DNA from 2 places in the Allobosea sp. 05T433 genome. Region 1 is predicted to be linked to the other one. Evidence: predicted binding sites of a transcription regulator. Region 1 holds the regulator's gene; the other holds the start of a gene.
What was found. The regulator PhoB, encoded in region 1, activates phosphate uptake and scavenging genes when phosphate is short. The targets are predictions, from matches to a motif close to TGTCATNNANCTGTCAT.

Region 1 (4,548 bases):
GCCAGTCTCGCCTCACCCGAACCTCGTGACGCCTGAGGGGCTCGCACAGATCGAGGCCCAGCTGGCGCGCTGGCATGACGAACACGCGGCGGCGCTGGCCGGAGGCGACCGCACCGAGATCGCTCAGACGCGGCGCGAGTTCCGCTACTGGGCGGCGCGGCGCGCCAGCGCCAAGCTGGCCCCTGCGCAGGAAAGGCACGACATCGTCCGCTTCGGCTCGACAGTGACGATCCGCCGGGCCGATGGGCGCGAGCAGAACTGGCGGCTGGTCGGCGAGGACGAGGCCGATCCGGCACACGGAACGCTGCCCTATGTCGCGCCGTTGGCGAGCGCGCTGATGGGCAAGGGCATTGGCGAGAGCGTCAGCATCGGCACTGAGGCGGTCGAGATCATCGCGATCTCCTGAGGCGATCGTTCAGCTATCCGCGAGCCAGGCCTGAATCCCTGCTGCAGCTGCGACTCCGGTCGCGAAACAGGCCTGCAGCAGATAGCCGCCGGTCGGCGCCTCCCAATCCAGCATCTCGCCTGCGACAAAGGTACCGGGCAAGCGTTTCAGCATGAAGCCTTCCTCGACCTCGGCCGCGGCGACGCCACCGGCGGTGGAGATCGCCCGCTCGATCGGTCTGAGACCGGTGAGCACCAGAGGCGCGGCCTTGATCAGTGCGGCCAGCCTCTCCGCGTCTTCGGGGAGTGGCCCCTTCGCCGCTTCGCGCAGCAGCGCAATCGCGGATGGAGCAAGACCTGCAGCCTTGCGCAGATGATTGCTCAGCGTCACGCCCTTGCGACGATGCGCGAGGCGCTGGACCAGCAGTGCCGCCTCGTGATCGGGCCGCAGATCGATGGTGATGACCGCCCTGCCCTCGCGCAGGATCGTCTCGCGAATCGGGGCAGAGAGTGCATAGACCGCGCCGCCTTCCAGACCCGTCGCATCGATCATCGCCTCGCCGGGCACGGATTGGCCGCCGAAGCTCAGGACGATGCGCTTCAACGGTACTCCGGCAAAACGCTCTCGCATGGTCTGGGACCAATCGACCGTGAAACCGCCATTGGCCGGGCGCAGCGGCGCGATCGCAACGCCGCGCGCCGCCAACAAGGGTGCCCAGCCACCATCCGAACCCAGCCGTGGCCAGCTCGCACCGCCGAGCGCGAGCAGCGTCGCGTCGGGCCGCGCCTCGACATCGGCGCCATCGCGGCTCCGGAACGTCAGAGCTCCCGCTTCGCTCCAGCCGGTCCAGCGCTGCCCAGGCGCGAAGGCGACGCCGAGACCATCGAGCCGGCGCAGCCATGCCCGCAGCAGGGGCGAGGCCTTCATGGCGCGCGGGAAGACGCGGCCGCTGCTGCCGACGAACGTGTCCTGCCCGAGCGCATCGGCCCAGTCGCGCAGGGATTGTGGCGGGAAGGCGCGAATGGCCGGCTCCAGCCAGGCTTGCGCATCGCGATAGCGGGGCAGGAACCTGTCGAGCGGTTCGGAATGGGTAAGGTTCAATCCGCCGCGCCCGGCCAGCAGGAATTTGCGGGCCGGCGAGGGCATGCGATCGTAGATCGTGACGGTGTCCCCGGCTGCCGCAAGGCGCTCGGCCGCGATCAGCCCGGAGGGCCCTGCTCCAATAATGGCGACGTGATGTGTGGGCATCGGTCCGGCTTGCCGTCAGCGCGCCCTGCGGTCAAGGGTAATCCCGCCCCGAAGGCCATCGACAGGGACGAACCATGCCGACCATCGCCGCCTATTTCGGCGCAGCCATTCTCGAAATCGCCGGCTGTTTCGCGTTCTGGGGCTGGCTCCGGCTCGACAAGCCCATCTGGTGGCTCGTACCCGGACTGTTTTCGCTCGCCCTGTTCGCCTGGCTGCTGACGCTGGCGGAGAGCGAAGCCGCCGGACGGGCCTATGCCGCCTATGGCGGCGTCTACTCTGGGCCGTGGAAGGCTTTCGCCCCGACCGCTGGGACATTATCGGTGGGCTGATCTGCCTCGCCGGCGCGGCGATTATTATCGCAGGGCCGCGCTAGGGTATCGGCCCGAAAGGTGGATTGCGGTTTTCGGGAAGGCCGATGCAACCATAGACGGTTAGATCGTCGGGCGGATTCGATATCCGGCCCGATGATCCAAGTCCCCGATGATCCAAGTCTCAGCTCCGCGCAAAGGTCTCGTCGAAGGCATAGCCGGCACCGCGCACGGTCCGCAGCGGGTCCTTGGCGTTGTCAGGAGTGATCGCCTTGCGCAGCCGGCCGACATGGACGTCGACGGTGCGCTCGTCGATATAGACGTCGCGGCCCCAGACCGCGTCGAGCAGCTGGGCCCGGGAATAGACCCGCCCCGGCGCCTGCATCAGGAATTCGAGCAGGCGGAACTCGGTCGGGCCGAGATGCAGCTCGCTGCCTGAGCGGCGGACACGGCGGGTGGTGCGGTCGAGTTCGAGATCGCCGGCGGCCAACAGGCCGGCGACATGACCCGGCTTGGCGCGGCGTAGCAACGCCTGGATGCGGGCGATCAGCTCGGGCAGCGAGAACGGCTTGACGACATAGTCGTCGGCCCCGGTGGCGAGGCCGCGCACACGCTCGGTTTCCTCGCCGCGGGCGGTGAGCATGATGATCGGCACCCGCTCGGTATCGCGACGGGTCCGCAGCCTCCGGCAGAGCTCGATGCCGGAAAGGCCCGGCAGCATCCAGTCGAGCAGCACGAGGTCCGGCGTATGATCGCGCAGATGCAGCTCGGCATCGTCGCCACGCGCGACGCTGTCGACCTCGAAGCCCTCGGCTTCGAGATTGTAGCGCAGCAACAGGGTCAGCGGCTCTTCGTCCTCAACGATCAGGATGCGTGCAGGCATGTCTCACTCGGTCCCAAAGGTGTCGGGCGCCGGTCACTCACCGGTGGCGGCGTCCAGAAGGATATTGGTCGTGTCGAGCTTCGGGCGGGCTGCGTCCAAGGCTTCGCCCGTGACGAGATAGTGGATCGTCTCGGCGATGTTGGTGGTGTGGTCGCCGATGCGCTCGACATTCTTGGCGCAGAACAGGAGATGCGTGCAGAAGGTGATGTTGCGCGGGTCTTCCATCATATAGGTGAGCAGCTCGCGGAAGAGCGAGGTATAGAGCGCGTCGATCTCATCGTCGCGGCGCCAGACCTCCATGGCCTTCTGCTCGTTGCTGACGGCGTAAGCGTCGAGCACGTCCTTGAGCTGGGCCTGAACCAGGCGGCTCATATGCTCGAGGCCGACGACCGCGCGCGACGGCGGCTGGAACTGGCCGGAGATGGCGACCGCGCGCTTGGCGATATTCTTGGCGAGATCGCCGACACGCTCGATATCGGCGGCGATGCGGATGGCGGAGATCAGCTCGCGCAGGTCGTTGGCGAGCGGCTGGCGCCGGGCGATGGTGAGCACCGCCTTCTCCTCTACCTCGCGCTGCAGATTGTCGAGGCGCTGGTCGGCGCTGATGACCTTCTGTGCCAGCCCGGTGTCGCGGCGCACCAGGGCGACTGTCGAATCGCCGAGCATGCGCTCCGACATGCCCCCCATCTCGGCCAGGCTGCGGCGGATCCCCTCGAGATCGGCATCATATGAGCGGACGATGTGATCAGTCATCGCGGCGTATCCTTTGTCGGCAAAGCAGTTGGAAGGCTGGGCGCCGGTTCAGCCGAAGCGGCCGGTGACGTAGTCCTGCGTCTGCTTCTTGTGCGGGTTCATGAAGATGGTGTTGGTGGCGTCGAATTCGATCACCTCACCGAGATACATGAAGGCGGTGTACTGCGAGATACGCGCCGCCTGCTGCATGTTGTGGGTGACGATGACGATGGTGAAGTCGGTCTTGAGCTGCTCGAGCAGGTCCTCGATCTTGCCGGTCGAGATCGGATCGAGCGCCGAGGTCGGCTCGTCGAACAGGATGACTTCCGGCTTCTGGGCAATGGTCCGCGCAATGCAGAGGCGCTGCTGCTGGCCGCCGGACAGGCCCATGCCGGAGGTCTTCAGCTTGTCCTTGACCTCGTCCCAGAGCGCGGAACGGCGCAGCGCACCCTCGACGCGGTCATCGAGCTCGGATTTCGGTGGCTTCTCGTAGAGGCGGATGCCGAATGCGACATTGTCGTAGATCGACATCGGGAAGGGCGTCGGCTTCTGGAACACCATGCCGACGCGCGAGCGCAGCTCGTTCACATCGATATCGTTGCTGATGACGTTGCGGCCGTCGAGCAGGATCTCGCCGGTGGCGCGCTGCTCGGGATAAAGCGAGTAGATCCGGTTGAAAATGCGCAGCAGGGTCGACTTGCCGCAGCCCGACGGTCCGATCAGGGCCGTGACATGGCGGTCCCGGAAGTCGAGATTGATGTTCTTCAGCGCCTTGTGCTCGCCGTAGTAGAAATCGAGGTTCTTGACCGCGATCCGGACGGGGGCCTCGGCATCAAGCGCTTGCGGGCTCAGTTCCAGCGTCGAAAGCATCGACTTGTTCCTTCAGATCGAACGCGACGAGGGTTTAAGGCCGTTCATTTGCCGCCCCGCACGATACGGCGGGCGATAAGCGAGAGGCACAGGATCGAGACGGTGATGATCAGCGAACCGGC
Region 2 (4,548 bases), on a different contig from region 1:
TGCTTCGATCGATTCCAGCACGGCGCTGTCGGCCCGCTCGACCAGCTTGGCGAATTCCGTCACGTCCCGCGCCGGCACGGTGTAGGCGTGCATCACGCTCAGCGGATAGACCGACTGGCGCTGATGCAACGTTGCGAGCGCACGCCAGGTGCCACCGACGGCGTAGAAATCGCGTCCGCGCATCGCGGCGAGCTGCGGCAGGTTGTCGAGTGCCTCGCGGACGATCTTCTCGGCGAGCTTGACCGAGCCTTTCGAGCGGTCGAGCAGCGCCAGCACGCCAATCGGCAGGCTGGCCCCCTCGCCCACCCGGTCGTTGTCGACGGCGGCAAGCTCAAGCGAGCCGCCGCCAAGGTCGCCGACGACGCCACGCGGTGCGTCAAAGCCCGAGATCACGCCGAGAGCCGACAAATAGGCTTCACGCCCCCCGGAGATCAGCTCGATCGGCTGGCCGATCGCCCGCTCGGCAAGCGCAATGAACGCAGGTCCATTGGCGGCGTCGCGTGCCGCAGCCGTCGCGATGACCCGGATATCGCGGACATGCATCGCCTCGCAGAGAATGCGGAAGCGCACGAGCGCGCCAAGCGCCTTCTCGATGGCGTCATCGGCAAGCCGCCCGGTTGTCGCGACCTGACGGCCGAGGCCGGCCATCTCCTTCTCGTTGAAGACCTGCGCCGGCGAACGCGACAGCATCTCGTAGACGACGAGACGCACCGAGTTCGAGCCGATATCGACGATGGCGAGCGTCTCGCCGAGGCTCAGCCGCCCCGGGATCAACGCCGGGTCAAGCCTTTCTGCCGGTCCGGCGCGCAAGGCTGCGGGGGCTTGAATTGGAGAGCGATTTTCCACGTCCGGACAAACTCGGATTGGTCATGAAATATTTGTGGGCGTTGAACGACTCGTCGCTCGGCGGCGGGACAATGCGTCTTGAGCCACCATCGGGCAAGATGGTCCAGCTTTGCTCGTTGTCGAGGAAATTCGCCAGCATGATCTGCTCCAGCAATTGCTGGTGCACCGTCGGATTCTGGATCGGGGTTAATGCCTCGACGCGCCGATCGAGATTCCGCGGCATCAGATCGGCCGAGGAAATATAGAGCTTGGCCTTGGCCGAGGGCAGGCCGAAGCCGGCGCCGAAGGCATAGATCCGGGTGTGCTCGAGGAAGCGTCCGACAATCGACTTGACCCGGATGTTCTCCGACAGCCCCGGAATTCCGGGTCTCAGGCAGCAGATGCCGCGCACGACGAAGTCGATCTCCACACCGGCCTGGCTCGCATCATAGAGCGCGTCGATGATCTCGGGGTCGACCAGCGAGTTGCACTTGCCCCAGATCGCACCCTTGCGGCCTGCCTTCACATGGGCAATCTCCTCGGCGATGTCGGACAGCAGGCGCTGTTTCAGCCCCACCGGTGAGACGGACATCTGCTCCAGCTCGGCCGGCTCCGCATAGCCGGTGATGAAGTTGAAGACGCGCGCGACGTCCTGCCCCATCACCGGATCGGCGGTGAAGAAGGAGACGTCGGTGTAGATGCGCGCCGTGATCGGGTGATAATTGCCGGTCGCGATATGGCAGTAGCTGACGAGTTGGCCGGCCTCGCGCCGCACCACCATCGAGAGCTTGGCGTGGGTCTTCAGCTCGATGAAGCCATAGACGACCTGCACGCCCGCGCGCTCCAGATCCTTGGCCCAGCGAATATTCGCCTCCTCGTCGAAGCGCGCCTTGAGCTCGACCAGGGCCGTCACCGACTTGCCCGCCTCGGCAGCCTCGGCCAGCGCCCTGACGATCGGCGAGTTCGATGAGGTGCGGTAGAGCGTCTGCTTGATGGCGACGACGTTGGGGTCATGCGCCGCCTGCTGCAGGAACTGCACGACGACGTCGAAGCTTTCATAGGGGTGGTGGACGAGCAGGTCCTTCTGGCGGATCGCGGCGAAGCAATCGCCGCCATGCTCGCGAATGCGCTCGGGGAAGCGGGCGTTGTACGGCTTGAACTTGAGGTCCGGCCGGTCGACGCCGACCAGCTGCGAGAGCTCGTTCAGCCCGATCATACCATCGACCTGGACGATCTCGTCGGGATCGACCTTCAGTTCGCGCACGATCAGCCGGTGCAGATGCGGCGGCATGCCGTCGCTGACCTCGAGACGGATGACGACGCCACGGCGGCGCTGCTTCAGCATCGTCTCGAAGACGCGGACCAGATCCTCGGCCTCCTCCTCGATATCGAGGTCGGAGTCGCGAATGACGCGAAACGAGCCGGTTCCCTTGACGTCGTAGCCAGGGAAGAGCTTGCCGATGAAGAGCGAGACGGTGTCTTCCAGCGTGATGAAGCGGTGCACGCCGTCGCGTGCCAGATCGGGCAGCTCGATGAAGCGGTCGATCTTCCCGGGAACCCGGATCAGCGCGTCGAGCTGCCGGCCATCGCTGATCCGCTCCAGCGCCAGCGCCAGCGTGAAGCCAAGGTTGGGGATGAAGGGAAAGGGATGCGCCGGGTCGATCGCCAATGGCGTCAGCACGGGGAAGACGAGATGGAGGAAGTGGTCCTCGAGCCAGGTGCGGTGCTGCGCACCGATGTCCTTCGGCCCCAGCAGCACGATCCGATTATCGTCCAGCTCGCGCTTGAGTTCGACCCAGCGCGCCTGCTGGTCGGCGGTAAGATCGGCCGTCGCCTTGGCGATTTCGATCAGCTGCTCGGCCGGGGTCAATCCATCCTGGCTGGGCGTGACGACACCCGCCTTGAGCTGCTCGCGCAGGCCCGAGACGCGGACCATGAAGAACTCGTCGAGATTATTGGCAGAGATCGAGAGGAAGCGGAGCTGCTCCAGCAGAGGATGGTTGCGGTTCGACGCCTCCTCCATCACCCGACGGTTGAACTGCAGCCAGGACAGCTCGCGATTGACGAAGCGGGCCGGCGAATGGCGCAGACCGATGGGACCGACCTGAGGCGCGATGTCCGCGGCCTTCACGTTTGTCGGTTCGATATTCATGAGTTTCGCCCTCGTCTCGAACGCAAGCCGGGCCGAGATCGCCCGCCTGTCAAACTTGAAGCCATCCTAGCGTGACGCTTCGATGACGGGCGAGTGCTATTCCTGCGTTGCCTCGAACCAATTGCCTTCCCACGTGGTTTCCTTGCCATGCTGCGGCGAGTGGCCTACTTGCGCGGCGCCGGCTCGTCCTGTTTGGTGCCGCTGGACATGCGGCCCGTGTCGCACCGAAGCGGCGAATCCGCGCGAACCCCACAGAGAGCATTCTTGAGCGACAGCACTGCCCCTCATGATGATGGCGACATCGTCTACCCATCCGCCGTTCCCTTCGTGCTGGCGCATCTCGCCTGTTTCGGGGCGCTCTGGAGCGGTGTGACCTGGACCTCGGTCTGGCTCGCGATCGGGCTGTACTGGTTGCGGATGTTCGCGGTCACCGGTGGCTATCACCGCTATTTCTCACATCGCTCCTACAAGACCAGCCGCTTCGGGCAGTTCCTGCTCGCGCTGCTGGCCCAATCGACGGCGCAGAAGAGCGTGCTCTGGTGGGCCTCCAAGCACCGTCACCATCATCGCTATGCCGATACCGAGCATGACGTGCATTCGCCGGTCATGACATCCTTCGCCTATTCGCATGTCGGCTGGATCTTCAGCCGCGATCACAGCACCTTCGACGATTCAACGATTCAGGACCTGACGAAGTTCCCCGAATTGCGCCTTTTGCACCGTTTCGAGCTGGCGCCCGCGATCCTGCTTGCCGGCCTCTGCTTCGCGATCGGCGGCTGGGCCGGCCTGATCGTTGGCTTCTTCTGGTCGACGGTTGCGGTCTATCACGCGACATTCTGCATCAACTCGCTCGCGCATGTGCATGGCGACAAGGACTATGTGACCGGCGACGAGAGCCGCAACAACTGGTGGCTGGCGATCATCACCATGGGCGAAGGCTGGCACAACAACCACCACGCCTATCAGTACAGCGTGCGTCAGGGCTTCCGCTGGTGGCAGTGGGACCCGACCTATTACGTGATCCTCGGTCTCTCGAAGATCGGCGCGGTCTGGGACCTGAAGGCGCCGCCGCAGGCCGTCGTCGATCGTTCGCAGGCCCTGCCGCCGCGCGTCATCGAACGCTCTGCCGAGCGGCTTGCGGCTTCGGTGCCGCTGGACCGCGTCGTCAGCGCCTTCCGGGAAGCCTATGCGGCGAGCCCTGCCCTGTCGGAGCTGCATCTGCCGACGATGACGCTCGCCGATTTGCGCGAAGCGCTCGCCGAACTGCAGCAACGTGCGGGTGACCGGCTGGCCGAAATGCAGCAGCAGGCCCAGGACGCCGTTGCGCAATGGCATCTGCCGGTCCTGCCGAGCCGCGAGGAGCTCAGCGAGAAGGCGGCCGCGATGTTCGTGCGGACGCCCTCGCTCGACGCGATCGCAGCCCGTGCGCATGAACTTCTGATCGAGGCCATGCATGCACGCCTCGTTGGGCCGTCGGCCAAGTCGGCTTCGGAAGGCGCGGCCTGAACGTTCGATTCAGGACGCGTCCGCAGCCCGGACATAGACGAACGCCTCGGTCCCGGATCTGAGCC

Region 2: a site for PhoB is predicted at 3,049-3,065, ahead of AC1DGP_RS19145 (RNA degradosome polyphosphate kinase). Genes of this name have one in related genera too.

Annotation. Positions count from the first base shown of each region.
Region 1 is NZ_JBFTKS010000009.1:124,907-129,454, forward strand. Features, by position in the region: gene greA (transcription elongation factor GreA) at 1-406, shown strand, start outside; gene AC1DGP_RS14835 (TIGR03862 family flavoprotein) at 416-1,633, opposite strand; partial or broken gene AC1DGP_RS14840 (YnfA family protein) at 1,708-2,006, shown strand; gene phoB (phosphate regulon transcriptional regulator PhoB) at 2,126-2,824, opposite strand; gene phoU (phosphate signaling complex protein PhoU) at 2,858-3,577, opposite strand; gene pstB (phosphate ABC transporter ATP-binding protein PstB) at 3,626-4,426, opposite strand; gene pstA (phosphate ABC transporter permease PstA) at 4,471-4,548, opposite strand, start outside.
Region 2 is NZ_JBFTKS010000013.1:144,489-149,036, forward strand. Features, by position in the region: gene ppx (exopolyphosphatase) at 1-774, opposite strand, end outside; gene AC1DGP_RS19145 (RNA degradosome polyphosphate kinase) at 782-2,977, opposite strand; gene AC1DGP_RS19150 (acyl-CoA desaturase) at 3,242-4,483, shown strand.